DNA from 4 places in the Streptomyces sp. NPDC051976 genome. Region 1 is predicted to be linked to each of the others. Evidence: riboswitches for the same ligand, from Rfam matches in the RefSeq annotation. Region 1 holds a riboswitch; each other region holds the start of a gene.

What was found. Region 1 has a riboswitch for cobalamin ahead of AB0M29_RS29370 (CbtB-domain containing protein). Riboswitches for the same ligand answer to the same signal wherever they lie in the genome.
Region 2: it holds a riboswitch for cobalamin, as region 1 does, so the genes downstream of both, AB0M29_RS19730 (cobalamin biosynthesis protein) here and AB0M29_RS29370 (CbtB-domain containing protein) in region 1, are expected to answer to the same signal.
Region 3: it holds a riboswitch for cobalamin, as region 1 does, so the genes downstream of both, metE (5-methyltetrahydropteroyltriglutamate--homocysteine S-methyltransferase) here and AB0M29_RS29370 (CbtB-domain containing protein) in region 1, are expected to answer to the same signal.
Region 4: it holds a riboswitch for cobalamin, as region 1 does, so the genes downstream of both, AB0M29_RS32585 (ribonucleoside-diphosphate reductase subunit alpha) here and AB0M29_RS29370 (CbtB-domain containing protein) in region 1, are expected to answer to the same signal.

The regions. Positions count from the first base shown of each region.
Region 1 is NZ_JBFAXL010000036.1:14,144-19,292, forward strand. It holds gene AB0M29_RS29355 (putative protein N(5)-glutamine methyltransferase) at 1-614, shown strand, start outside; gene AB0M29_RS29360 ((2Fe-2S)-binding protein) at 635-1,474, opposite strand; gene AB0M29_RS29365 (CbtA family protein) at 1,471-2,337, opposite strand; gene AB0M29_RS29370 (CbtB-domain containing protein) at 2,368-2,517, opposite strand; cobalamin riboswitch at 2,620-2,747, opposite strand; gene AB0M29_RS29375 (ABC transporter ATP-binding protein) at 2,958-3,866, shown strand; gene AB0M29_RS29380 (ABC transporter permease) at 3,916-4,677, shown strand; gene AB0M29_RS29385 (sensor histidine kinase) at 4,685-5,149, shown strand, end outside.
Region 2 is NZ_JBFAXL010000018.1:68,208-73,356, reverse strand. It holds gene AB0M29_RS19745 (FAD-dependent oxidoreductase) at 1-153, shown strand, start outside; gene AB0M29_RS19740 (inorganic phosphate transporter) at 420-1,646, shown strand; gene AB0M29_RS19735 (hypothetical protein) at 1,681-1,911, shown strand; cobalamin riboswitch at 2,081-2,210, shown strand; gene AB0M29_RS19730 (cobalamin biosynthesis protein) at 2,363-3,361, shown strand; gene AB0M29_RS19725 (cobyric acid synthase) at 3,379-4,875, shown strand; gene AB0M29_RS19720 (putative cobaltochelatase) at 4,931-5,149, shown strand, end outside.
Region 3 is NZ_JBFAXL010000010.1:176,520-181,668, forward strand. It holds gene AB0M29_RS14050 (SpoIIE family protein phosphatase) at 1-791, opposite strand, end outside; gene metE (5-methyltetrahydropteroyltriglutamate--homocysteine S-methyltransferase) at 1,049-3,367, opposite strand; cobalamin riboswitch at 3,529-3,745, opposite strand; gene AB0M29_RS14060 (ROK family protein) at 3,962-4,921, shown strand; gene AB0M29_RS14065 (DUF397 domain-containing protein) at 5,106-5,149, shown strand, end outside.
Region 4 is NZ_JBFAXL010000044.1:7,955-13,103, reverse strand. It holds gene AB0M29_RS32590 (ribonucleotide-diphosphate reductase subunit beta) at 1-909, opposite strand, end outside; gene AB0M29_RS32585 (ribonucleoside-diphosphate reductase subunit alpha) at 909-3,290, opposite strand; cobalamin riboswitch at 3,496-3,668, opposite strand; gene AB0M29_RS32580 (hypothetical protein) at 3,710-3,877, opposite strand; gene AB0M29_RS32575 (helix-turn-helix domain-containing protein) at 3,967-4,947, shown strand; gene mctP (monocarboxylate uptake permease MctP) at 5,131-5,149, opposite strand, start outside.

The DNA.
Region 1 (5,149 bases):
TCCTGGTCCGGCAGGCCGCCGCACTCGTCTCGCCCGGCGCCGTCGTGGTCGACCTGTGCTGCGGCGCGGGCGCGATAGGCGCCGCGCTGGCCGCGGCCCACGACGACATCACCCTGCACGCCGCCGACCTCGACCCGGCGGCGGTGGTCTGCGCCCGGCGCAATCTGGGCGCGGGGGGCGGTCTGGTCCACGAGGGCGACCTCTACGCGGCGCTGCCCGCCGCACTGCGCGGCCGGATCGGCGTGCTGGCCGCCAACGTGCCCTACGTGCCCAGCGAATCGGTCGGCTTCCTGCCGGCCGAGGCCCGCGACCACGAGGCGCTCCTCGCCCTCGACGGCGGCCCCGACGGCCTCGACGTGATGCGCCGGGTGGTGGCCGGGGCGCCGTCCTGGCTGGCCCCGGGCGGCTCGCTGCTCGTCGAGACCAGCGAGCGCCAGGCGCCGCCCGCCGTGGAGATCTTCACCGCGGGCGGCCTGACCACCCGGGTGGCGACCTCGGAGGAGCTCTACGCGACCGTAGTGATCGGCACCCGCCCCGCCCTCCCGGCGGGCGACGCCACGTCGCGGACACGCCCTGGGCCGCGTTTCCGCGGATCACGCGTGGACCGCCCATGACTCGCCGACAGGCGAGTGCCTTACTCCGGCCGGTCGAGCGCGCAGTCCCCGCACAGCGCGCCCGCCCGGTCGGGTGCCGCGCGGTAGATGAGACAGCAGCTGCGGCGGCGGAAGGCGCGGCCGGGCGGGGCCGCCGTCGTGCTCGTACCGGCCAGCGGCGGCCGGTCGAGCAGCAGCGCGGTCACGGCGCGTACCCGGGCGGCGGACGCCGGGCGGGCGGCGGCGAGCATGGTGGCGGCGCCGTTCAGGGCCGAGGCGGTGTTGCCCCACAGGATGTGCGGGGACACCCGCCACGGCGCGACGGCGTCGGCCAACTCGCGTACCGGGCCGTCGAGTACGTGCCGGGCGAGCGCGTCGGCGAGCCGTTCAGGATCGGCGTCGGCGTCGGCGTCGGCGCCGACGGTGACGGCGGAGTGCGGGAGCGACAGCGGCCAGGGTCCGCCGAGGGTGGGCTGCCAGCGCAGCCGCGCCAGGCTCACCCCGGTCGGGGCGGCGCCGCCCAGCACGGCGACGGCGAGTGCGGGGGAGACCAGCCGTGCCACCAGGCCGAGATGGGCCACGGACGCGGCGACCCGCTCCTCGACGGCGTCCGGCCGCTGCCCGCCGCCCGCCGCGAGAAAGCCGCGGACGGCCGCGATCCGCTCGCCCAGGACGGCGGGATCGTGGGCGAGTTCGCCCATCGAGCGCCACGGCTCGCGCGGCGGCGCGTCGTCGGGGTGTGTCAGGGCGGCGAAGAACGGCCCGAGCGCGGCCAGTTCGGCGATCAGCGGCTCCGCGGTGGAGGCGGAGGCCGGGTCCGTGAACGACGCAGGGGCCGGCGGCTGGGCGGCCGCCGGCCCCGCTTGAGTCGGTTCGCTCACGCGCCGACCGGGTCCACCCGGGTGGCGCGGGCGGAGGCCGTCGCCGCCCGCGGGCTCAGCACCCGCTCGGCCAGCGGCCCGAAGGCCAGCCCGATCACCGTCCACAGCAGGAGCTGCGCGGCCACCGAGTAGAAGCGGAAGGAGAACAGCACGTCGGCCGGGAACCCCGGATAGACGATCCTGCCCTTCCCGTCGGTCAGCGGCAGCGGCGTCTCGGTCGCGTGGTTGCCGAAGTGCTCCTTGTTGTACGCGAGATGGCCGAGCGACGGCAGGACGAGCATCACCACGCCGATCGCCACCACGAACGCCCCGGCGGCCAGCAGACTGGCGTTCCAGTTGCCGTACCGCTCCTTGAGGCGCTGGCCGAGCCACACCGCCCCGACCAGGAACAGCAGCGAGAACAGCACCATCAGCAGATACAGGCCGCTGCGGGCCTTGATGGTGTCCTCGTGGCCGATGGCGGGCGGATTGGCCGGGTACTTCAGGAACGGCACCAGGTAGATGCCGAGGAACCCGCCGCCCGCGACCAGCAGCGCCAGGGGACGCGCCCGCAGCCCGCCGGTACGGCCCAGGCACACGCAGTACGCCACGGCGAAGAGCGCGCCCATCGCCATGCCGAAGAAGATCATGCCGACGCCGATACCGACGTTGGCCTGGATGCTCCGGCTGAACAGATCGGGGCCCGCCGCCTCCGCGGGCAGCCCCGCGGCCTTGTCGAGCGCCGCCTGCGCGGCGTCCCGGCCACTCTCGTAGTCGATCGCCTTGTTGATCTGCGGCTCGGCGAAGATCCTGGCGAACAGGAACGCGAGCAGGCCGGCCACCGCGCCGACGAGGACGCCGCGCAGGATGAGTTTCTTTTCCATGTCGAGTTTTCCGTCGGTCCGCTCAGCCGGTCAGTGGCAGGGGAAGCCGAGGAAGTGGCGGGCGTCGTGCACGAACTCGTGGATGTGCATGTCCTTGCCGAACACGGAGACGGCGCCCTGGTCGACACCGATGAAGTAGTAGACGGCGAACGCCAGAAGCGCGGTGCCGACCAGCCACATCACCGCCTTCGAGATGGGCATGACAATCGGCGTGGCGGACGTGGTGGGTGCGGACACACTGCTCACGGGTGAGCCTCCTTCAGGGATTCAGCGTCCCTCGGTCGAATGGGGCGTCGTGACGGCGAAGTATCTGACTCACCGGTTGTCTCCTCGATGGACACCGGATTCACAGTGGCGCGACCGTGCCGGATTCTCACCAGCTTCCTCACGCCATCACGGGACAAAGCGTATGGGCGGCTGAATGGGCACGTCAATCGTGCCCACCCCGGCTGTGACATACGCCGCTTGACCGCCGCGGCGCATCAACCGATCGGTGGACCACCGGGATCCACCGGATCGGCGCCAGGAGCCGCCCGCTGGTCGATCCGCCGGAAGGGCCCCGCACGGGATTGTCGAGTCAACGGCAGAACGCCGGACGGTCGCCCGAGGAGGCACGGGGAATGTCGGTCATCGAGGTCGAGCACCTGCACAAGCGGTACGGGAACGACGTGGCGGTCCACGACGTGTCGTTCAGCGTCGAGGAGGGCGAGATCTTCGGCGTCCTCGGCCCCAACGGGGCGGGCAAGACCACCACCGTCGAGTGCCTGTCGGGCCTGCGCCCCGCCGACGGCGGCCGGGTCTCCGTCCTCGGCCTCGACCCGCGCGCCGACCGCGACGCGCTGCGCCAGGTGCTGGGCGTACAACTCCAGGAGAGCGGCCTGCCGGACAAGTTGAAGGTCCGCGAGGCGCTGGAGCTGTACGCGTCCTTCTACGAGCGGCCGGTCGAGGTGGCGCCGCTGATGGAGCGGTTGGGGCTGGCGGACAAGGCGGACACCCGGTTCAAGAACCTCTCCGGGGGCCAGAAGCAGCGGCTGGCCATCGCGCTGGCGATGGTCGGCGGCCCGAAGGTGGTGATCCTCGACGAACTGACCACCGGGCTCGACCCGCACGCCCGCCGGAGCACCTGGGAACTGGTGGAGCAGGTCCGCGACGCGGGCGTCACCGTCCTGCTGGTCACCCACTTCATGGAGGAGGCCGAGCGGCTGTGCGACCGGCTCGCGCTGATCGACTCCGGGCGCGTGGTGGCCGTCGACACCCCCGCCGGGCTGGCCTCGCGCGGCGGGCAGACCCAGCGGATGCGGTTCCGGCCGTCGGCGCCGCTCGACGAGGAGCTGCTGCGGGCACTGCCCGAGGTGACCACCGTGACCTGGCACGGCCCGCAGATCGAGATCGGCGGCACCGGGAACCTGGTGCAGGCCGTCACCTCGCTGCTGGCCCGCCGCCACATCATCGCCGCCGACCTGCGGGTCGAACAGGCCAGCCTCGACGACGCCTTCATCGCGCTGACCGGCCGCGACGAGCTGGTCTGAACCCGCCCCCTTCCGCCCCTCACCCGAACCACCAGAAGGAGAACCAGACATGAGCGTGCAGGCCCTGCCCACCCTCAGGATGACCAGGAAGGGCTTCCGCACCCTGACCGTCACCCAGGCGAAGCTGCTGCTGCGCGAGCCCGCCGCACTGATCTGGCTGGTCCTGCCGGTGGCGATGGTGGTGATCTTCGGCAACATCCCGGCGTTCCAGACCGCGCAGAAGACCCTGGACGGCAAGAGCGTCATCGACGTCTACGTCCCCACCATCGCCGCGATGGTCCCGCTGTTCGTGGCCTTCACCGCACTGCCGACGACGATGGCCTCCTTCCGCGAGAAGGGCGTGCTGCGCAGGCTGTCGGTGAGCCCGGTGCCCGCCGCCGGGATGCTCGCCGCGCTGCTCGCGGTGGTCGCCGCCGTAGCCGCCGTCGGGGTCGTGCTGATCACCTCCATCGGCGCGCTGGCCTTCGACGTCCAGGCGCCGGCGAACCTCGGCACGGTCTTCGTCGCCTTCCTGCTCGGCAGCACGGCCGTCTTCGCCCTCGGCCTGATCGTCGCCGCCCTCGCCAGGACCGCGGGCGAGGCCAGCGGCCTGGGGGTGCCGCTGATGGTGCTCAACTTCTTCTTCAGCGGCCTGTACTTCCCCGTGGCCCAGATGCCGCACGTGCTGCAGCGCATCGGCGAGTTCGTCCCCTTCGGCGCGGTGATGGCGGCCTGGGCGGGCACCGGATCGCTATGGCAGCACCTGGCCGTGCTGGCGGCGTACACCGTGATCGGCAGCCTGGTCGCCGCCCGCGTGTTCCGTTGGGAATGATGGACCGGTGAACGAGGATGTCGCGCAGGAGCGCCGTGAGCGGCTCCTGGAGAACCTGCCCTACATGGGCCTCGCCGTCTCCCTCGTGCTCGTCGTGGCCCTCGGGCCGCACACGGCGGGCACCCTGGGGGCGGCCGTCGGCCTGTCCGCGGCGGCCGCGCTGTGGCTGCGCTTCGCCGGGGTGCCGTACCCGACGCCCGAGGGGAAGCGCGCCCGGGCGATCGTCTTCTTCGCGGGCCTGCTCGTCCTGATCGCCGCCACGGTCTACGTCAGCCCGCTGTTCGGCTTCTTCGGCTTCACCGGCTACCTCAAGGTGGCGGTCCTGCCGCGCGGCCTGTGGGTCCCGGCCATCGCGCTCAACGCGGCCGCGATGGCCACCACCCAGGTCGGCGGGTTCGCCAATCTGCACGGCGGCACGCTCGTGGTCTACGCCGGGCTGGTGCTGGTGAACATGGTCGTCGCCGGGGTCATC
Region 2 (5,149 bases), on a different contig from region 1:
GTGCGGCGCTGGGAGCCCGAGCCGTTCCGCTGGGTGGGGGTGCGCGGGATGTACGCGGCCTACCGCGGCGCCGACCGCAGGGAGTTGTCGGGGCGGAGCGCGGCGACCGATCCGGTGGCGCGGTACGCGGACCGGATCTCTGGGCGGCACTGAGCTTCCGGACCGGGCCTGCGGACCGGGCTTCCAGGAGGCACTGACTCAGCCCTGGGCGAACACCGGGCGGCGGCGGATCGGGGTGCCGCGGGGCATGGTTGCGGCCTCGCGGCCCGCACTTCGGGGTCCGATCCAGCCGATCGCCCCGATACTGGCGACATACACCGGGCCACCGGCACCGCAAAGCCGCTGTCAGTTCACCTTCCGTTCATTCACAGTCCGTACGGTCGCCTCGCCACTGTCCGCTCGAACGAATGCCTGGGTCCATGGAACACATCACGCTCCTGATCGGAATCGTGATCGCCACCGCACTCGTGTTCGACTTCACGAACGGTTTCCACGACACCGCCAACGCAATGGCCACCACCATTTCGACCGGCGCGCTCAAGCCCAAGACGGCGGTGGCCATGTCCGCCGTACTCAACCTCGTCGGCGCCTTCCTCTCGGTGGAGGTCGCCAAGACCATCTCCGGCGGGATCATCGACGAGTCCGCCGGGATCAGACCCGAAGTGATCTTCGCGGGCCTGGTCGGCGCGATCGTCTGGAATCTGCTGACATGGCTGGCGGGACTGCCCTCCAGCTCCTCCCACGCACTCTTCGGCGGCCTGATCGGCGCCACGCTGGTCTCGGTCGGCACGCACGGCGTGCACGGCCAGGCCGTCGTCATGAAGGTGCTCATCCCCGCCGTCGCCGCGCCGATCGTGGCCGGCCTGGCCTCGACGCTCGCCACCCGGCTCACCTACCGGATCGGCCGCGACGCCGACCCGCAGGCCACGTCCAGGGGTTACCGCGCCGGGCAGATCGCCTCGGCCGGCCTGGTCTCCCTCGCCCACGGCACCAACGACGCACAGAAGACCATGGGTGTGATCACGCTCACGCTGATCACCGGTGGCATCGTCGCCCCGCACTCCGACCCGCCGCTGTGGGTCATCGTCTCGGCCGGTACGGCGATCGCGCTCGGCACCTACCTGGGCGGCTGGCGGATCATCCGCACCATGGGCAAGGGCATCACCGACATCCAGCCGCAGCAGGGCTTCGCCGCCCAGACCGGCGCCGCGGCCACCATCCTCGCCTCGTCTCATCTCGGCTTCGCGCTGTCCACCACGCAGGTCTGCTCCGGTTCCGTGATGGGCGCGGGGCTGGGCCGCAGCGGAGCGGTGGTCCGGTGGAGCACCGCGGGCCGCATGGTCGCCGCATGGGGCCTGACGCTGCCCGCGGCCGGTCTGGTCGCGGCGGGCGCCGCGCTCCTGGCCGACGAGGGCGCCTGGGGCATCACCGCCGTCGCCGTACTCGGCCTCGCGGTCTGCGCCGCCATCCGCACCGCCTCGCGCCGCAAGCCGGTCACCCACGCCAACGTCAACGACCCCGAGACCGGGTTCGCCACGGAGCCGCAGGGCGCGGTCACGGCCGCGATCGCCGCGGTCATCCCGCCGCCCGCCGGCGCCACCCCGCCCGTCAACGACGCCGTTCCCGGCGCCGCGGCCACGGCCTGACACCCCGGCACCCGGACCGGACAAGGACACGCACATGACCATCGACTGGCAGGCCCTCGGCACCGTCCTCGGCGTCACCCTGGTGGCGACCGTGGGCCTGGTGGGCCTCTTCACCCTCGGCATCGTCGGTCTGTCCAAGACCGCCCCCGCCGCCGGCGGACAGGGCGGGGGCGGCGCCGCCGTGCTCGCCCGCGCCGCCGGCTACCTCTGCTTCGCGGCCTGCGCGGCGGCGGTCTCCTGGGGCATCTACCTGATCGTCGCCTGACCCCGGCCCGCACCCGCGGGCCACGCGCCACGCCACCTCGGCGGCCGTCGACTCCGGTCGGCGGCCGCCGTCGTGGTGTGGACCTGGACACACTCAGTCTGCCCAGGTCAAGGGTCAGTTGACGGGCCTGCGCGCACGTGGTGGACTGCGGAGGCCATGCGGCGGCAGGAGAGGAAGTCCGGTGCGAATCCGGCGCGGTCCCGCCACTGTCACCGGGGAGTGCACTCCCAACCCGTACGTCACGGCCGGAAGTCCGGCTGGAAGACCGGGAGTGCGTAGATCCGGGAGCCAGGAGACTCTCACCGCCGGTACGTCGAGCCAGGGCGCGGACCCTGAGTGAGGACTTCTGCCATGCCCGGCACGCGAAGCGCGCGAGCGGTCCGCCCCACGGACCCCGACACGCCCACGCCCTCCCCCGCGTTCCCCGCGGATGTGACGGCGGCCTGAACAGATGCGTGCCGACCGCGTTTTCGCGTACGGCGCCACGCTCGGCTTTCTCGGCGACCTCCTCGCGGGCGACCCGCGCCGCGGCCATCCGGTCGCGGCCTTCGGGCGCGCGGCGGGTGCGCTGGAACGCCGGCTGTGGCGCGACGACCGGGCCAGTGGCGCGGTCTTCACGGCGCTGTGCGCCGGGGGTGCCGTGGGCGGCGCCGCGCTCGCCCAGCGAGCCGTACGCTCCTGCGCCGCGCTCTCCGTGGCGCTGACCGCCGCCGCGACCTGGTCGGTGCTGGGCGGTGAGTCGCTGGCCCGCGAGGCGCGGCTGATCGGGGCGGCGCTGGAGGCCGGCGATCTGGCGGCCGCCCGCGCGCGGCTGCCGCATCTGTGCGGACGCGACCCGCAGGCGCTGGACGCGGCGGGCATCGCGCGGGCCGTCGTCGAGTCGGTCGCCGAGAACACCTCGGACGCCGTCGTCGGCGCCCTGGTGTGGGGCGCCGCGGGCGGAGTGCCGGGCCTCGTCGGCTTCCGCGCGGTCAACACCCTGGACGCGATGGTCGGCCACCGGTCGCCGCGCTTCCTGCGCTTCGGGTGGGCCGCCGCCCGTCTCGACGACGTCGCGGGCTGGCCGGGCGCCCGGCTCACCGCCGGCCTCGCGGCGCTCGCCGGACCCGATCCGCGCGGCGCGCTGCGCGTGTGGCGGCGGGACGCGGCGCTGCACCCCAGCCCCAACGCGGGCCCGGTGGAAGCCGCGTTCGCCGGGGCGCTGCGGCTGCGGCTGGGCGGCACGCTGTCCTACGCGGGCCGCACCGAGCACCGCCCGGTCCTGGGCGCGGACCTGCCGCCGCCCACCGCCGCCGACATCGCCCGCGCCGTCCGGCTCTCCCGCCGCGTCAGCGCCCTGGCCCTGGCCACCGCCGCCACCGCCCGTCTGACCGCCGCCGCGATCCGCCGTGCCCGGCGGGGTGGTTCCGCCGTGTCCGGCGGGCATCAACCGAAGGGGGGACCGAAGTGAGCCCGAGAGGTGGGGGGTTGCTTGTCGCCGGGACGACGTCGGACGCCGGGAAGAGCGTGGTGACCGCGGGCATCTGCCGCTGGCTGGTCCGGCAGGGCGTGCGCGTGGCGCCGTTCAAGGCGCAGAACATGTCGCTGAACTCGTTCGTCACCCGCGAGGGCGCCGAGATCGGGCGGGCCCAGGCGATGCAGGCGCAGGCGGCCCGCGTGGAGCCGTCGGCGCTGATGAACCCGGTGCTGCTCAAGCCCGGCAGCGACCGCAGCAGCCAGGTGGTGCTGCTGGGCAAGGCGGTGGGCGAGATGAGCGCCCGCGGCTACCACGGCGAGCGGCGGCCCGCGCTGCTGGAGACCGTCGCCGGGTGCCTGGAGGAGCTGCGCGGCCGGTACGACGCGGTGATCTGCGAGGGCGCGGGCAGCCCGGCGGAGATCAACCTGCGGCGTACCGACATCGTCAACATGGGCCTGGCCCGTAGGGCCGGACTGCCGGTGGTGGTGGTCGGCGACATCGACCGCGGCGGCGTCTTCGCCTCCTTCTTCGGCACCACCGCCCTGCTCGCGCCCGAGGACCAGGCGCTGGTCGCGGGCTATCTCGTCAACAAGTTCCGCGGCGACGTCTCCCTGCTCCAGCCCGGCCTGGACATGCTGGACAAGCTCACCGGCCGCCCCACCCTCGGCGTGCTGCCGTACGCGCACGGCCTGGGCATCGACGAGGAGGACGGGCTCAACGTCTCCTTGCGGGGCGCCGTTCGGGAGTCCGTGGTGCGGCCGCCGCACGGCGAGGACGTGCTGCGGGTCGCGGTCGCCGCGGTACCGCTGATGTCGAACTTCACCGACGTGGACGCGCTCGCCGCCGAACCCGGTGTCGTGGTGCGGTTCGTGGACCGGCCGCAGGAGCTGGCGGACGCCGATCTGGTGGTGCTGCCCGGCACCCGGGGCACCGTGCGGGCGCTGGAGTGGCTGCGCGCCCGCGGCCTGGCCGACGCGGTGGTGCGGCGGGCCGCGGAGGGCCGCCCGGTGCTGGGCGTCTGCGGCGGCTTCCAGATGCTCGGGACCCGGATCGACGACGACGTCGAGTCGAAGGCGGGCAGCGTCGCCGGTCTCGGCCTGCTGCCGGTACGGGTGCGGTTCGCCGCCGAGAAGACGCTGGCCCGGCCGGTCGGCGAGGCGTACGGGGAACGCGTCGAGGGGTACGAGATCCACCACGGCGTGGCCGAGGTCGGCGGCGGCGACGAGGAGTTCCTCGACGGCTGCAGGTCGGGCGCGGTCTGGGGCACCCACTGGCACGGCTCGCTGGAGAGCGACGGCTTCCGCCGGGCGTTCCTGCGGCGGGTCGCGGCCATGGCGGGCCGCCGGTTCGTCCCGGCGCCCGACACCGCGTTCGGCGCGCTGCGCGAGGAGCAGCTCGACCGGCTCGGCGATCTCATCGAGGAGCACGCGGACACCGCGGCGCTGCTGCGGCTGATCGAGGACGGCGCGCCCGCCGGACTCCCGTTCGTCCCCCCGGGGGCCCCGTGACCACCCCATCCGCGATCCCTGTGATCAGCGGTATCCGCGACAACGAGGAGGCAGCGTGACCCCGTACCCGTTCACCGCCCTGGTGGGCCAGGAGGACCTGCGGCTGGCGCTGCTGCTGAACGCGGTGAGCCCGGCGGTCGGCGGCGTCCTGGTCCGCGGCGAGAAGGGCACCGCCAAGTCGACGGCGGTACGCGCCCTGTCCTCGCTGCTGCCGGAGGTGGGCGTCGTGCCCGGCTGCCGGTTCTCCTGCGACCCCGCCGCGCCCGACCCGGCG
Region 3 (5,149 bases), on a different contig from region 1:
GGGATCACGATCGCCTGGGCCACGTCGCCGCGCCTGACCGCGTCGGACAGCAGCCGGCTCGCCTCGACGGGCAGGCTGTCGCCGGGGGTCAGATAGCCGTCGGGCCACACCCGGTCCGGCACCAGGGCCGCCCGCCGCAGCCGGATACGCTCCTGCGCCTGCTCGGTGACCGCCTCGCCCGTCCACACCGCGTAGTCGAGGTCGACCGCGGCCACGTCCCCCCAGGCCAGCAGGGACTGCGCCAGCGACTGGGCGGTCTCGCCGATGTCCAGCGAGGTGCCGATCGCGGTCTCGGAGGCGTACAGGTGCAGCCGCTTGGCCATGGCGATCAGCGAGACGGTCAGGGCCTCGTCCGGCGCCGCGGCGGGCAGGATGCTCATGGAGACCACCAGCTCCGTGCCGTCCTCCCGGCGCAGCCGCTGCACCCGGGCGACATGTGCCTCGCCCGTCTCGACGACCTGCCGCAACCGCCGGATGACCGTCGGCACGTCCCCCGCGGGCAGCAGCTCGGCGAACGGCCTGCCCGCTGAGCCCCTGAGCCCCTCGAAGGCGGGCGCCTCCAGGTTGGAGCGGGTGATCCTCAGGTCCTGGTCCAGGTTGACGGCGCCGAGTATCTGCTCCTGGCTGCCGGTGGACCGCTCGCCCTGCCCGGGTGCGGGCACCGGGGGGTCGCTCGGTGTGGCGGCAGCACTGACCGCCGCCGTCGCCCCACCTCGCGGGAGGTAGTCCCCCAAGGCGCGGCTGACCTGGTCGAACGGCGACGACGACGAGGGGGAGGGTGTGGAGTCCATGCGGCGCTCCCAGCTCGCTCGCCAACCCCGGCATCTGACCGGAGGCGTATCCGAGTTTTCCGTGCGATGAAGCCCCGAGATCCCTACCGCACCCCCATTGAATAACACTCGTGCCCGCTTCGCCTGTACGAGCGCCGGTGACACGCGGTGACGGGCCCGCGGCAGGCGTGGGTACGGGCGCGGACGCGGCGCCGGTACGGGCACGGGGACGGGCGCGGGCCGGGGGGCCTGCCCCGGCCCGCGCCCGCTCCGGTCGGTCAGGACGCGGTCAGCTCGCCGCGTACCGTGCGGGCGGCCGTGACCAGGTTCTCCAGGGAGGCCCGGGTCTCGGGCCAGCCGCGGGTCTTCAGGCCGCAGTCCGGATTGACCCACAGGCGGTCCGCGGGGATGGCCCGCAGTCCGGTGCGGAGCAGCTCGGCCGCCTCGTCGGCGCCCGGCACCCGGGGCGAGTGGATGTCGTACACGCCCGGTCCCGCCTCGCGCGGGTAACCGTGGGCGGCGAGCTCGCGGGCCACCTGCATGTGGGAGCGGGCCGCCTCCAGGCTGATGACGTCGGCGTCCAGGTCGTCGATGGCGCCCACGATGTCGCCGAACTCCGCGTAGCACATGTGGGTGTGGATCTGGGTGTCCGGGCGCACGCCGCCGGTGGTGAGGCGGAAGGACGCGGTGGCCCAGTCCAGATACGCGGGCCGGTCGGCGGCGCGCAGCGGCAGCGTCTCGCGCAGCGCGGGCTCGTCGACCTGGACGACCGACGCGCCGGCCGCCTCCAGATCGGCCACCTCGTCGCGCAGGGCGAGCGCGACCTGCCGTGCGGTCTCGCCGAGCGGCTGGTCGTCGCGGACGAAGGACCAGGCCAGCATGGTGACCGGGCCGGTGAGCATGCCCTTGACGGGCCGCTGGGTGAGGGACTGGGCGTAGGACGTCCAGCGCACCGTCATCGGCGCGGGCCGCGAGATGTCACCGGCCAGGACCGGCGGCCGTACATAGCGGGTGCCGTACGACTGGACCCAGCCGTGCCGGGTGGCGAGGTAGCCGGTGAGCTGCTCGGCGAAGTACTGCACCATGTCGTTGCGTTCGGGCTCGCCGTGCACCAGGACGTCGATGCCCGTCTTCTCCTGGAAGGCGATCACCTCCTGGATCTCGGCCCTGATGCGCTCCTCGTACCCGGCCGTGTCGATCCGGGCCGCCCGCAGGTCGGCGCGCGCGGCGCGCAGCTCGTCGGTCTGCGGGAAGGAGCCGATGGTGGTGGTCGGCAGCAGCGGCAGACCGAGGTGCGCGCGCTGGGCCGCGGCCCGCTCGGCGTACGGCTGGGAGCGGCGGCCGTCCGCCTCGGTGATCGCGGCGGTACGGGCCCGCACCGCGGGGTCGCGGGTGAGGGTGGAGTGCGCGCGGGAGGCCAACCCGGCGCGGTTGGCGGCGAGTTCGCCCGCGATGGCGCCCGTGCCCTCCGCCAGACCGCGGGCCAGGGTGACGACCTCGGCCGCCTTCTGCCGGGCGAAGGCCAGCCAGCGCAGGATCTGCCCGTCGATGTCGCGCTCGGCCGCCGCGTCGAGCGGCACGTGCAGCAGCGAGCAGGAGGCCGCCACGTCGACCCGCCCGGCGAGGCCGAGGAGGGTGCCGAGGGTGGACAGCGACTTCTCAAGGTCGTTGACCCAGACGTTGCGGCCGTTGACGACGCCCGCCACCAGCCGCTTGCCGGGCAGGCCGCCGACGGCGGCGAGGTCGTCGAGGTTGGCGGCGGCGGGCCCGGTGAAGTCCAGGGCGAGACCGTCGACCGGGGCCTTGGCCAGCACCGGCAGCGCCTCGCCGAGCCGGTCGAAGTACGACGCGACCAGCAGCTTCGGCCGGTCGGTGAGGCTGCCGAGGTCGCGGTAGGCGCGGGCGGCGGCGTTCAGCTCGGCCGGGGTGCGGTCCTGGACGAGCGCGGGCTCGTCGAGCTGCACCCACTCGGCGCCGGCCGCGCGCAGGTCGCCGAGGACCGACGCGTACACCGGCAGCAGCCGGTCGAGCAGCGTGACCGGGGCGAAGTCCGAGGGCACCCCCGGCGCGGGCTTGGCCAGCAGCAGATAGCTGACCGGCCCGAGCAGGACGGGCCGCGCGGTGTGGCCGAGCGCGAGAGCCTCCCGCAACTCGCCCACCTGCTTGGCGGAGTCGGCGGTGAAGACGGTGTCCGGTCCCAACTCGGGCACCAGATAGTGGTAGTTGGTGTCGAACCACTTCGTCATCTCCAGCGGCGCCACGTCCTGGGTGCCACGGGCCATGGCGAAGTAGCCGTCGAGCGCGTCGGTTTCGACCGCGGCGCGGTGCCGGGCGGGGACGGCGCCGACCATCACGCTGGTGTCCAGGACGTGGTCGTAGTACGAGAAGTCACCGGTGGGCACCTCGTGGACGCCCGCCTCGGCCAACTGCCGCCAGTTCGCCCGGCGCAGGTCGGCGGCGGTGCGGTGGAGGGCGTCGGCGGTGACACGGCCCTTCCAGTACCCCTCGACGGCCGTCTTCAGTTCACGGTGGGGGCCCTGGCGGGGGTAGCCGTACACGGTCGCCCGTGCTGCCGCGGCTGCGGACTTCGCTGTCACGGAAATCTCCTTCGCGAGATGATTCCTGAACATCCCGGCGACGGGACGCGGACGCGAAGGGACTGCGCGACCGGCGGACGCGTGACGCGCCTTCCGCGCGTACGTCCGCCTGGTGTGCACGCCGACCCGCCCACGAGGTCACCGGGACACCGCACGCGATCGGTCGCGTACGGGCAACGGGCAGGTCTTCGGACTCGCGGGCACGCCTGCCGGGGCAGACACCTACTGGCCGTCGCTTCCCGGATCCCGCGGATCCAGTGCGTATGACGGCGGTTGTTCCCACTCACCGCTGCGGGGCAGTCCCGGATTCCCACCGGGTTCCCTCTTGCGACGCACCTGCCTGGCGGGCAGGGGCGAACCAGTTGCACACGCCACGTTAGGGGGCGGGCGCCCTCCTCGGCAGCACAGTTCGCCATCCGAAACGGATCACGCCCGGTTTCGGGCCTTCGCCCTCCCGCCGGCTGCTCGGGTCCGCCGGACTCATTGCGCGTTCATGACTGAATCTGGTACTAAACACTCACCTTCGAGCATGACGTGCTGATTCTCTGCTGTCGTGGCGGTCGAAGGTCTGACCAGCCTGATCGGAGGAGCCGGGTGAGGGACGCACGGGTGATCGCCGTCGACGTGGGCGGCGCGGACATCAAGGCGGGGCTCCTGGAGGACGCTTCGGCGCATGTCGGCGGATGGATACGGCGGCCGACCGGGCAGGCGGCGGGCCCCGAGCGGGTGATCGCGAGCATCGTCGAGCTCGTGGCCGAACTCCAGGCCCGGGCCGAGCGGGAGGGCGCGCCGGCGGCCGCGGTGGGGCTCGCCGTGCCCGGGATCGTGGACGAGGAGGCCGGGGTCGGGATCTACTCGGCGACCATCGGCTGGCGTGACGTGGCGTTCCAGGCGCTGATCGAGGAGCGCACCGGGCTGCCGACCGCGGTCTGCCACGACGTACGCGCCGGTGGCACGGCGGAGGCGCGGCTCGGTGCGGGCCGCGGCCGCGGCGACTTCCTCTTCGTCCCCGTGGGGGCCGGGATCGGCGCGGCGGTCATGACCAAGGGCCACGCGCGGACGGGCGCCACCCACCGGGCGGGGGAGATAGGCCATCTCGTCGTGCGCCCCGACGGTGAGCGTTGCGCGTGCGGGGCCCACGGCTGCGCCGAGGCGTATGCCTCCGCGCCCGCCATCGCCCGCCGCTACCTGGCCGCCACAGGCCGGTCCGCCGAGCCCGCCGAGGTCGCCCGGCGCGCCGCCGCGGACGACATGGCGGCAGGCGCCGTATGGGACGACGCGGTCGAGGCGCTCGCCGACGCGCTGCTCGCGACCGTCTCGGTGCTCGACCCCTCGCTGATCGTGCTGGGCGGCGGTCTGGCCCGCTCCGGCGGCCAGCTGCTCTTCCCGCTGGAGAACGCGATGATCTCCCGGGCCGGCGTCCAGGCGATCCCGCCGCTCGCCCCCGCCGTGCTCGGCGACCGCGCCGGGTGCGTCGGCGCCGGCCTGGCCGCCATGGACCTCGCCGCACGGCTGCGGACGAGCCGCCGCCGGGTCACGGTGTTCGCCCGCTGACGCCCGCACGGACACGCCGGCCTCCTTCATGTGCCGGGGTGATGGTTTCCGCCAGGTTTTCGCCCCCGGTGGGTTTCATCCGGCCTTCTCCGGTACTTTCCTGCGGTCGCCGAAGGTGGCCGCTATCTTCGGAAAGTACTGATCCGAGCGAATCGGGGCAGGCGTGGGGGGAGTGGAGGGGACTGTGGGGCATGAGGGGCGACCCTTATGGCGCAGGAGCACAGCCTG
Region 4 (5,149 bases), on a different contig from region 1:
GTTCTCCGAGCCGTAGAGCGGGGGGAAGCCGAGGCGGGTGAGTCGCTGGTCGGCCACGCACTCGAGGTAGGCGCGCATGGACTCGGTGTTCATGCCGGGCAGGCCGTCGCCGCAGAGGTCGCGGCCGAACTGCAGCTCGGCGTCGACGGCCTCGCGGAGCATGTCGGTGACCTGCGTGCGCAGTGCGTCGTCGAAGAGGTCCGGCTCCTCCTTGCGTACGGTGTCGACGACGTCGAAGGCGAAGCTCATGTGCATCGTCTCGTCGCGGAAGACCCAGTTGGTGCCGGTCGCGAGCCCGTGCAGCAGCCCGCGGGAGCGGAACCAGTAGACGTACGCGAAGGCGCCGTAGAAGAACAGGCCCTCGATGCAGGCCGCGAAGCAGATCAGGTTGAGCAGGAAGCGGCGGCGGTCGGCCTTGGTCTCCAGCCGCTCGATCTTCTCCACCGAGTCCATCCAGCGGAAGCAGAACCGGGCCTTCTCCCGGATGGACGGGATCTCCTCGACGGCGTCGAACGCGGCGGCGCGGTCGGCCGGATCGGGCAGGTAGGTGTCGAGCAGCGTCAGATAGAACTGGACGTGCACGGCCTCCTCGAAGAGCTGCCGGGACAGGTAGAGCCGGGCCTCGGGCGAGTTGATGTGCTTGTAGAGGGTGAGCACCAGGTTGTTGGAGACGATCGAGTCGCCGGTCGCGAAGAAGGCGACGAGGCGGCCGATCATGTGCTGCTCGCCGGGGGTGAGCTTGGCGAGGTCGGCCACGTCGGAGTGGAGGTCGACCTCCTCCACGGTCCAGGTGTTCTTGATGGCGTCGCGGTAGCGCTCGTAGAAGTCGGGGTAGCGCATCGGGCGCAGGGTCAGCTCGAAGCCCGGGTCGAGCAGGTTCTTCTCCGCCGCGGGGGTGGTCGTGGTCATTACTGGCAGGCCTCGCAGGACTCGGGGTTCTCAAGGGAGCAGGCGATCGCGTCGGGGTCGACGGCGACCGGTACGGGGACGGGGGTGGCCGTCGCCGCCCGCGCCGCGCGGGCGATCCGCGTCGCCGGGCGCGACCGCAGGTAGTACGTGGTCTTCAGGCCCTGCTTCCAGGCGTACGCGTACATCGAGCTGAGCTTGCCGATGGTCGGCGTCTCCAGGAACAGGTTGAGCGACTGGCTCTGGTCCAGGAACGGGGTACGGGCCGCGGCCATGTCGATCAGCGCGCGCTGCGGGATCTCCCACGCGGTGCGGTACAGGTCGCGCACCTCGGCCGGGATCCAGCTGAAGCCGCTGACCGAGCCGTTGGCGTCGCGCAGCGCCTCGCGGGACTGGGCGTCCCAGACGCCGAGCCGCTTGAGGTCGGCGACCAGGTAGGAGTTGACCTGGAGGAACTCGCCCGACAGCGTCTCGCGCTTGAAGAGGTTGGAGACCTGCGGCTCGATGCACTCGTAGACACCGGCGATGGACGCGATGGTGGCGGTCGGCGCGATGGCCAGCAGCAGCGAGTTGCGCATACCGGTGGCGGCCACCCGGGCGCGCAGCGCCGCCCAGCGCTGCGGCCAGTGCGGCTGCGTGGCGAAGTGGTCCGGGTGCAGTACGCCCGCGGCGGTACGGGTCTGGTCCCAGGCCGGCAGCGGGCCGTTGCGCTCGGCGAGGTCGCAGGACGCCTCGTAGGCGGCGAGCATGATCCGCTCGGCGATCCGGGTGGAGAGCGCCTTCGCCTCGGCGGAGTCGAAGGGCAGCCGCAACTGGAAGAAGACGTCCTGCAGGCCCATCACCCCCAGACCCACCGGGCGCCAGCGGGAGTTGGAGCGGCCGGCCTGCTCGGTCGGGTAGAAGTTGATGTCCACGACGCGGTCGAGGAAGGTCACGGCGGTGCGGACGGTCGCGTCCAGCCGCTCCCAGTCCATCTCCCGGCCCTCGCCGCCGCCGGGCAGCACGAAGGCGCCGAGGTTGACCGAGCCCAGGTTGCACACGGCGGTCTCGGAGTCGTCGGTGACCTCCAGGATCTCGGTGCACAGGTTGGACGAGTGGACGGTACGGCCGGGCAGCGCGGTCTGGTTGGCCGTACGGTTCGAGGCGTCCTTGAAGGTCATCCAGCCGTTGCCGGTCTGCGCCAGGGTGCGCATCATGCGGCCGTACAGCTCGCGCGCCGGGAGGGTCCGCTGGGCCAGTCCCGCGGCCTCGGCCGCCCGGTACGCGGCGTCGAAGTCGTCGCCCCACAGGTCGACCAGCTCGGGGACGTCGGCGGGGGAGAAGAGCGACCAGTCGGCGTCGGCCTCGACGCGGCGCATGAACTCGTCGGGGATCCAGTGCGCGAGGTTGAGGTTGTGGGTACGCCGGGCGTCCTCACCGGTGTTGTCGCGCAGCTCCAGGAACTCCTCGATGTCGGAGTGCCAGGTCTCCAGGTAGACGGCGGCGGCGCCCTTGCGCCGCCCGCCCTGGTTGACCGCGGCGACCGAGGCGTCGAGCGTCTTGAGGAACGGCACGATGCCGTTGGAGTGGCCGTTGGTGCCGCGGATCAGCGAGCCGCGGGAGCGGATGCGCGAGTAGGACAGGCCGATGCCGCCCGCGTGCTTGGAGAGCCTGGCGACCTGGTGGTAGCGGTCGTAGATCGAGTCCAGCTCGTCCAGCGGGGAGTCCAGCAGGTAGCAGGAGGACATCTGCGGGTGCCGGGTACCGGAGTTGAACAGGGTGGGGGAGCTGGGCAGGTAGTCCAGCGCGCTCATCAGCCGGTAGAGCGCGGCCACCTCGTCGGCGGCCCGGACGCTGTCGTCCTCGGCCAGACCGCAGGCGACGCGCAGCATGAAGTGCTGCGGGGTCTCCACGACCTGACGGGTGATCGGGTGCCGCAGCAGATAGCGGCTGTGCAGGGTGCGCAGCCCGAAGTAGCCGAAGCGGTCGTCGGCGCCGTCGTCCAGTGCCTGGCCGACCAGCGCGTCGAGCCGCGCCTGGTGCAGGGCGACGAACTCCGCCGTACGGTCGGCGATCAGGCCCTCGCGGTGGCCGACGGCGACCGACGCGGAGAAGGACACCGCGCCCTGCCCGGCGGCCTCGTCGGCGATCGCCCGGGTCAGCAGGCGCGCGGCCAGCCGGGAGTACGCGGGGTCCTCGGAGATCAGCCCGGCGGCGGCCTCGGTGGCGAGTCCGCGCAGTTCCGCGGCGTCGGAGGCGGCGTTGCGGCCGCGCAGCGCGGCCGCGGCCACCCGGCCGGGGTCGGTGTCCGGGAGGTCGGCCGTGAGCCGGATCAGCGTGCGCAGCAGGTCGGCGCCGGGTCCGTCGTCGGGCTCGCCGGGAGGGGGAGCCGCGGCCGGGGACACGCGGGGGGAAGCGAGCCGGAGGTCGGCTGCGGCGGGGTCTGCGGGCGCGATGGTCACGGTGGTGCGGTCTCCCTCATGCGCGGCGGCGGCCACGCGCGAGGGCAGGCAGGCGGGCAGCCGGGCACACGCCCGCACACATCGGGCAGGGGCATGCCGCACCGCGTCCGCCGGCCCAATCCGCGAGGCCCGGACACAACTGCGCCCGGTGGCCGGGCGCGCGGTCGGCAGGTCCTCGGACTGTGCGGGGCGCACGCGTGGCACGCACCGCTCACCGTTGCGGGGCAGCGCCGGATTCACACCGGCTTCCCCTGCTCGACAGCGAGGTCGAGCATACATGTAGTGGTGCCCTATCCAGGCACCACCACATGTTGTGTCGCTTGCGACTTTCGGGAATAAACAGCCGTCTGTCGCAGGGCGGTTCAGGCGGCCCGGTCGTACTGCGGCCGGCGGCTCTCGGCGGCGCGGGCGGCGTCCGCGGCGCGGAGCTGCGCGGTGATCCGGGCCTCGGCGCGCAGGCCCAGCGCGGGGACGAAGGTGAGGACGAGGAGGAGGACGGAAAGGGCGGCGATGTCGAGGAGTGCGGTCATGGGTCAATCGTGCTCTCGCTGCTTACTCGCGAACAGTGGCAGCGCTGCCGCACTACCGCAACATCCTGCCAAGTGGCATCCTCGGATCCATGCTGAAGAACGTCGCCGCCGTCCTCCTCGAAGGGGTGCATCCGTTCGAACTGGGCGTGGTCTGCGAGGTGTTCGGCCTCGACCGCAGCGACGAGGGGCTGCCCTCCTACGACTTCGCGGTGGTCTCCGCCGAGGGGCCGCTCCTGCGCACCCACGCCGGGTTCGACCTGTCCGCGCCGTACGACCTCGACCGGCTGGACGAGGCCGACCTGATCGCGGTGCCCGCCGGGGACTCCTATGTCGAGCGGGACTTCCCGCCCGAGGTGCTGCGGGCGCTCAACCGCGCCGTCGAGCGCGGCGCGTGGGTGCTCAGCGTCTGCTCGGGGGTCTTCGTGCTGGCCGCCGCAGGGCTGCTCGACGACCGCCGCTGCGCGGCGCACTGGCGCCACACCGAAACGCTGGCCCGCCGCTATCCGCAGATCACCGTGGAGCCGGACGTGCTGTACGTGGACGACGCCGGGGTGATCACCTCGGCGGGCACCGCGGCCGGGATCGACGCCTGCCTGCACCTGGTCCGCAAGGAGCAGGGCAGCGCCGTGGCCAACGGCATCGCCCGCCGGATGGTGGTGCCGCCGCATCGCGAGGGCGGCCAGGCGCAGTACGTGGACCGGCCGCTGCCGCGCGCCCAGAGCGACACGGTCACCGGGGTGCTCTCCTGGATGGAGCGCCATCTGGACCGCGAGGTGACGGTGGAGGAGCTGGCGGCGCGGGCCCACATGTCGCCGCGCACCTTCGCCCGCCGCTTCCAGCAGGAGACGGGCACGACGCCGTATCGCTGGCTGCTGGGCCAGCGGGTCCTCTTGGCGAGGGAGCTGCTGGAGGGTACCGACGCCACGATCGATTCCATCGCGGTACGGGCCGGGTTCGGCGCCGCCGCGACCCTGCGCCACCACTTCCTCCGGTGGACCGGCACCACCCCCCACGCCTACCGCCGCGCCTTCCGCGGCCCGGCCGCGCTTGCGGAGGTCGTGCCCCGATAGGGGCGCGGGGAAGCGCGCTGCGCTTGCGGAGGGCCTGCTTTTCAGGGGCGCGGGGAACTGCGCGACAAGCCCCCACCGGCCGGTGGTCCGAAGACAACCGATCTGCCCCTCTGGGGCCGGTGGTGACGTGCAGGAGCGCGACGGCTGGTCGCGCAGTTCCCCGCGCCCCTACGGGGCACGTACCTACGCGCCCGCGGGCTCC